2 regions of the Pseudoalteromonas sp. 4NS20-0020 genome follow, and region 2 is predicted to be linked to the other one. Evidence: predicted binding sites of a transcription regulator. Region 2 holds the regulator's gene; the other holds the start of a gene.
The links. The regulator FliA, encoded in region 2, starts transcription of late flagellar genes. The targets are predictions, from matches to a motif close to CTAAAGNTNNNNNNNNNNNNGCCGATA.

Region 1 (3,422 bases), on a different contig from region 2:
TAGCGCACTGCATAATGGTAACTTTGCAGCGGTCATTACATGGACTGATATGTTAAACAATCAGTTATTGAGCAACTTATCGCTTAACTTAAGTAACACAAAAACAAAGTTATATTGTTTTACTAAAAATTCTGACGTACTTGATATACCTTACATACAGCAAGCTTGCTAAAATGATGTTTTAAATCTTATGTAACAATTATGAATTATTTAAATAACAACACTTGCTTTTGTGGAAACCAAAAAAATTACGAAGATTGCTGTGAACCACTGCTATTAGGTGATAAACAATCAGAAACACCGGAGCAGTTAATGCGCTCTAGGTATACAGCTTACGTACAAAAAAATGCTAAATACGTATACCAAACATATGCAAGTGAAAAGCAAGCTGAAAACCCTATAAATGAAATTAAAGAATTTGCGACCAGTTGTCGATTTGTAAGCTTATCTGTTATTGAAACAAACAGCGATGAAAATAAAGGGGTCGTTGAGTTTAAAGCTACCTATTTTTATCAAAACCTATATTGTGTGTTACATGAGCGCTCTCAATTTATAAAAGAGCAACACCAGTGGCGATATCTCGATGGTATTATATTTCCGGTCGCTGATATAAAAGTTGGCAGGAATGATGATTGCCCTTGTGGCAGCGCAAAAAAATACAAAAAATGCCATAGCGCGTAATCCCCTCTTTTTAAGTGAAGTACATTATTTACTTCACTCCGTTGCTAATTAAATACTCACATTTAATGCATAGCTTCGTAAATTTATTAAACACAACTCCCTTTATAACCTTTTAGATTTAGTACTAACTCTATTAATGAAGTGGTTAATATTGAGGGAAAAGGTAGCATTAATAACAATTTAACAGTTAAAGCCCTAAAACGATGTAAAATACTTTGAGCTAGCTCAAAAGAAAAAAGCTTGAAGGTAATCTATAGGCATAAAAAATGGGCCAATGGCCCATTTAAATAATTTGATATGCACAAACGCTAATTATTACTCGTCGTTATCAAGGTCTAGCTGTTGACGCTGTGCAGGTTTTGCCAATATTTCTAAGTAAAAAGACATCAATTCTTGCTTTTCAATATCGCTAATACAGTTGCTGATTTCAGCTACATGAACCACTTGCGCATCTTCAACCGTTTTACCAAACTTACAGTCAAATGCCCAATAATCTGCATCTTCTGGTAGAGTTTTGTTGCGCTCTCTTTTCAAATATTTTTTCACTTCATGCTTTGCAGCATCAACCATACGAGGGTATTTGATTTTCTCGTGATTTAGCGTGAATGTTTTCTTCATTACGTTCCTAATTACCTTGGTTTAATGATAACGGCATTCATGTCATACCATTTGTAGCCATTATAGCAATTGCATTTAATTTTTGGATGCTTTTTTTACATTAAATCAATTTTTAGTCAATTCGGATTTGGCGCAGTCGTAAAATTTAATCAGTGATGGGTAGTGTTACTAGACACTATTTGATGAAATCATAAATTATGCCATCGTCAAATGTAATGGTTCACGCTGATTTACGTCTGTTAGAACGTCATAAAAGCCTGCGACATCCATTTTTGGATTATCTATTTCTATTTCGTCTTTTTGTAAACGTCTTCGCACAGCAAGTTCACAATTATCTATAATGGGTAGGGGTATGTGGTTTACATCATCTCTAATCGAAAAGGGCTCAGGGTTTAAACACTGATTTAGCTTTATATCGGCCATGCCTTTATTCTCACCAACCAAAGACAAACGCTGTGCATTAAACTGCCCAATTAGCATATTAAATTCACTGGGTGCTAATGGCTGCTTTGGTCCTGCTCCTAATTGCTCTCTTAACTGCGCTTCTTGAGTTGTGTTATCTTCAATTTCACTTTTAGGTAAATGAAATTGACTAAAATCTAAAGCATCTTGTGAAAGCATTGCTAACAGCAATGAAAATTCACCACGGCGGTCTGCATGTACACTTTGGTTTAACCGAGTACTTAATTGCTGCTCTGTGATTAACAAATCATCGATTTGCATAGACTTTAGCCGATTGGAATGAGTAATGAATATTTATCGGCTTTATTTAAATTTTCTTTAGCTTTTTTCTTTACTTAAAGGCACATTTTGCTATTATCAGCGCCGTTGCATTGGAGGGGTTCCCGAGCGGCCAAAGGGATCAGACTGTAAATCTGACGGCTCAGCCTTCGCTGGTTCGAATCCAGCTCCCTCCACCACTTTTCTTACCGCTAAGTTAAGTGGGGCCAAATGTAACAAAAATAGTGTGGAGGGGTTCCCGAGCGGCCAAAGGGATCAGACTGTAAATCTGACGGCTCAGCCTTCGCTGGTTCGAATCCAGCTCCCTCCACCACTTCTTCTATATTCCTATATTCCTATATTAAAATTAGCTTAAAACACCCACTGTAAACTTGTTCCCTGTGTTTTTAGCCAATCTGATGCAATTTTATGATCAGGAAAAAATGCCTCTACTCTAGCCCAAAAGTCCTTACTGTGGTTTAAATACTGCAAATGAGCCAGTTCATGCACTATTACATAATCAATAACGGCATGAGGAGCCCCTATTAGGTGTAAATTAAAAGTTAGTTCTCGCCTGCTGTTGCAACTCCCCCAACGGCGCTTATATATGGCAATACTTAATTTTTGAGGCAATTCTTCTTTCATTATTTTGCAATAATAGTTAATACGCATTTCAATATACGCCGCCAACTTCTCTTCTAAATACTGTTTAATCAAACTTTCGTATTTACCATTGTAATTTTTTACTCTAGTAGAGTGTGTTACCAACAAAACATTATTGTGCTCTTGAATATCAGATAATGAGCTTTCTAAAAAACTTAATTTAACCCAGTCAGAAAATATCTTAATTTTATTATGGATAAGGGGATACTGCTTAATATCGACTGCATTAAGCTGCTTTTTTAATTGTGCTTCAATCCAGGGTTGCTTTTCAAGTAACCAGCTATCGATTTGTTTTTGGGCAACATAATGGGGGGCATATACAGTGACAGATTGATCATGAACCTTTATAGCGACTGTTTTTCTTCGTTTACTTTTTTTTAGTTGGTAATCAAACACTGCTTTCTCTCATTGACCTAATTTTAAGTACTCACTACAAATATTTATGCGCTAATCTGATGCAACCCTATTTTGGTTATCATCTGTGTCATTCATATGATAGCAAAATGCTTCTCTATCAGTTTGACAAAATAAATATAAAAAATAATAACTTGAAAACTATACGTTAAAAAATTGAAACAAACTCATTTTTTATACCGCTCTAGTTAATTAAGTATTTATTTATATGATGAATATATTAAACTGGCTACCTAAAGACTAATTTTTGAGCCAATATGCTATCTGCATTTTTTATTACAGACCACGACCCTAGCCTAGTAGTTAACGGCGTTTACGACCCTCTT
Region 2 (3,422 bases):
TGGACCTGCTAAAGTTTGTTCGTCTAATGGTTCATTTGTTTTTTGTTGTTCTATTTTTTCGGCTTTACTTTCGCTTTGATCAGCGAAGGCTGTCAAAAGATGAATTAAGCTTTCTTCAACTTCTCTAACAAGCTCAATAACTCGGCGAATAACTTGTCCGGTTAAATCTTGATAGTCTTGTGCCATAAGTACATTAGTCATCAAACTTTGCAGCTCATCGGTTTTATGATGAGAATTGTTCATAAACTTATCAATGCTGTGGCATAACGATTTAAACTCCCCTAACTCAATCTCTCGATTCATTAGGCGATCCCATGTCGGTTTGATATGAGATATTTCGTCTGCCAACTGTTGAGCAATTGGTAGGCTAGCCTCAACTGCATCCATTGTTTTATTCGCGGCATTTTCTGTCATTTCTATAACATAATTGAGCCGTTTTTTTGCATCTGGAATAGCATCGGTAGTTAAGTCAGATAAGCGAGTGTCTAGCTCAAAGCTTTTTAAAGCTTCATGCAATTGACGGGTTAACTTTCCAACCTCAGCAAATATTTCAGATTGCTCCTTAGAAGCGGTATCTAAAATTAACTGATTGGCTTTGTCTTGCTCACCGTTTTCTAGAAAAACAACGAGCTGACGAGCTTGTTCTAAAGTTATTTGAGGCGCAGCAAGTGCTGACATAAGCCTCTCCCCCTATCATTAGCCTAAACGTTCAAATACTTTTTCTAATTTAGTTTTGAGTGTTCCAGCAGTAAATGGCTTAACGATATAACCATTAACACCTGCCTGTGCTGCCGCTATAATTTGTTCTTTTTTAGCTTCAGCCGTTACCATCAATACTGGAATGTGTTTAAGCTTATCATCCGCACGTATTGCTCTTAGTAGGTCTATACCCTGCATTCCTGGCATATTCCAATCGGTAACAACAAAATCAAATACTTGATTTTGTAGCATCGGCAAAGCGGTTGACCCATCGTCTGCTTCTTGAACATTAGTGAAACCTAAGTCACGCAACAGATTTTTAATAATACGTCTCATTGTTGAAAAATCGTCAACAACCAGAATTTTCATGTTTTTATCCAAAACATCCCCCAGTGAGGTCTTAACCTTGTTTACTTACTACTAATTTATCCAGTCATTGATTTTAGCTTTAAGCTTAATCATCGCCTGACCATGTATTTGACTTACACGCGATTCACTTACATCGAGTATATGCCCTATTTCTTTTAAATTCATTTCATCGTTATAGTACAAAGACAGCACCATTGCATCACGTTCTGGTAAAGATTTTATTGCACCTAATAAAGACTCGTTAAACCGCTCATTTTTAACATTATTAAACGGTTTGTCTAGCGCTAAATCTTGGCCCACTGGACTGATGGCATCTTCATCAACACCAAGGTCTTCAATACCGAGTACTTTACTTGCATTTACATCGTTTAAGATATGATGGTACTCATTTAACGAAATTTCAAGTTTTTCAGCAACTTCTATATCTGTCGGCTCACGGTTTAAGCTTTTTTCTAAAAATGCAATTGTTTCGGCCACCAAACGGCTTTTACGATGTACTGAACGGGGTGCCCAATCGCCACGTCGCATCTCGTCAAGCATTGCCCCACGAATACGAATCCCCGCAAAAGTTTCAAAGCTAGCCCCTTTGGTTGCATCAAAACTTTTAGATGCTTCAATCAGACCTATCATTCCTGATTGTATTAAATCGTCCAGCTGCACGCTGGCTGGTAAACGCGCTATAAGATGACATGCCACTTTTTTGACAAGTGATGCATGTTTTTCAACAATCACATTTAAATTTTGTGCTGATTGATATCCCATAACTTTATTCACCAATGTTGTCATAATTAGCCGTTTACTAGTTTCTCTATGAAAAACTCCAGATGACCTGATGGTTGATTAGGTATTGGCCATTTAACTGCTTTTGTTGCTAACGCTTGAAACGCAAGTGCCGCCGGCGAATTAGGAAAAAGCTCTACAATAACTTTTTGGCGACGCGTTGCTTTGCGCATATTTTCGTCGTAGGGAACCGTTGCGACCAGGTCCATTGATACATCTAAAAAACGATCGGTCACTTTGGAAAGTTTAGCAAATAACTCTTGCCCTTCACGCATACTACGGACCATATTTGCAACAATTTTAAATTTGTATACACCATGCTCGCGACTCAACACTTTAATGAGCGCGTAAGCATCTGTAATCGATGTGGGCTCGTCGCATACAACAACCATGACGTCTTGTGCCGCGCGAGAAAAACTCAGCACCATGTCTGAAATACCTGCGGCTGTATCGACAATTAAAATATCAAATTCTGTATTTAATTCACTAAAAGCCCGTATAAGTCCCGCGTGCTCTGAAGGCGACAATTCAACCATACTTTGAGAGCCTGATGTTGCGGGTACAATCTTTATACCTGCGGGGCCTTCAACTAAAATTTCATCAAGTTCACATTCACCAGATAAAACATGTGATAAGTTACGTTCAACACGTAGTCCTAGCATAACGTCACAGTTTGCTAAGCCTAAATCGGCATCAAGAACCAACACTCTGTTACCTTGCTGGCCTAATGCAATTGCAGTATTCAGAGAAACATTTGTTTTTCCTACTCCACCTTTACCGCCAGTGACAGCGATAACTTTTACGCCGTTGTTATTGTTTTGACTCATTTTGCGCAGGCCACTTGCTTGATCTAATACTGTGTTAATCATACATCCCTACTGTGCTTGGCGCCACTGCTTGGTGCCTTGAATGTTGTGCTTTTGCTCTTTTTAAATAGAGTTGCTCAGCCTTTTTAACTAGTTTTTCAGCATTTGCAACTCGAATATCTTCTGGTACTCGTTGACCGTTAGTAAGATACCCTATTGGAAGGCGATTTTGAATCGCTATACTAATAATCTCACCTAAACTTAAAGATTCGTCTAATTTGGTGAATATACAACCACTTAACTGCACTTTTTTAAAGTGCCTAACGGTTTCTTGCAACACATGTATTTGCGATGTTGCGCTGAGCACTAAATAACTGCGAATATCAACACGCTGATTACGCATTAGCGTATTAAGTTGCTCTGTTAAGCGCAAGTCGCGTTGGCTCATACCCGCAGTATCAATTAATACTAGTCGTTTATTTCGTAAATGATATAAAACTTCAGCTAATTCATTAGCATCTTTAACTTGCTTTACACCACAACCTATAATTCGGCCATAAGTGGCGAGTTGCTCATAAGCACCAATTCTGTATGTGTCTGTTGTGATTAAAGCGACTTTGTCTGCACCGTATTTTTGTGCGCCAAGCGCAGCTAATTTAGCAACGGTTGTTGTTTTGCCAACACCCGTTGGGCCGACTAAGGCGTATACACCGCCTTGACGTAAAATCTCGTTGTTGGTTGTCTGCATCTGATCTTCAACCATTGTTA

Region 1: AC27JL_RS07660 (VC2046/SO_2500 family protein) is a predicted target of FliA. The motif match lies at 2,057-2,083, and genes of this name have one in related genera.

The regions. Positions count from the first base shown of each region.
Region 1 covers NZ_BAAJMI010000003.1:80,310-83,731, reverse strand. The annotation lists gene AC27JL_RS07675 (SulA-like leucine-rich domain-containing protein) at 1-172, shown strand, start outside; gene AC27JL_RS07670 (YchJ family protein) at 202-681, shown strand; gene AC27JL_RS07665 (DUF6172 family protein) at 997-1,299, opposite strand; gene AC27JL_RS07660 (VC2046/SO_2500 family protein) at 1,495-2,022, opposite strand; tRNA gene AC27JL_RS07655 (tRNA-Tyr) at 2,135-2,219, shown strand; tRNA gene AC27JL_RS07650 (tRNA-Tyr) at 2,269-2,353, shown strand; gene AC27JL_RS07645 (M48 family metallopeptidase) at 2,392-3,078, opposite strand; gene AC27JL_RS07640 (MHYT domain-containing protein) at 3,354-3,422, shown strand, end outside.
Region 2 covers NZ_BAAJMI010000001.1:641,165-644,586, reverse strand. The annotation lists gene AC27JL_RS02965 (protein phosphatase CheZ) at 1-678, opposite strand, end outside; gene cheY (chemotaxis response regulator CheY) at 697-1,080, opposite strand; gene AC27JL_RS02955 (RNA polymerase sigma factor FliA) at 1,120-1,830, opposite strand; gene AC27JL_RS02950 (MinD/ParA family ATP-binding protein) at 1,857-2,717, opposite strand; gene flhF (flagellar biosynthesis GTPase FlhF) at 2,710-3,422, opposite strand, start outside.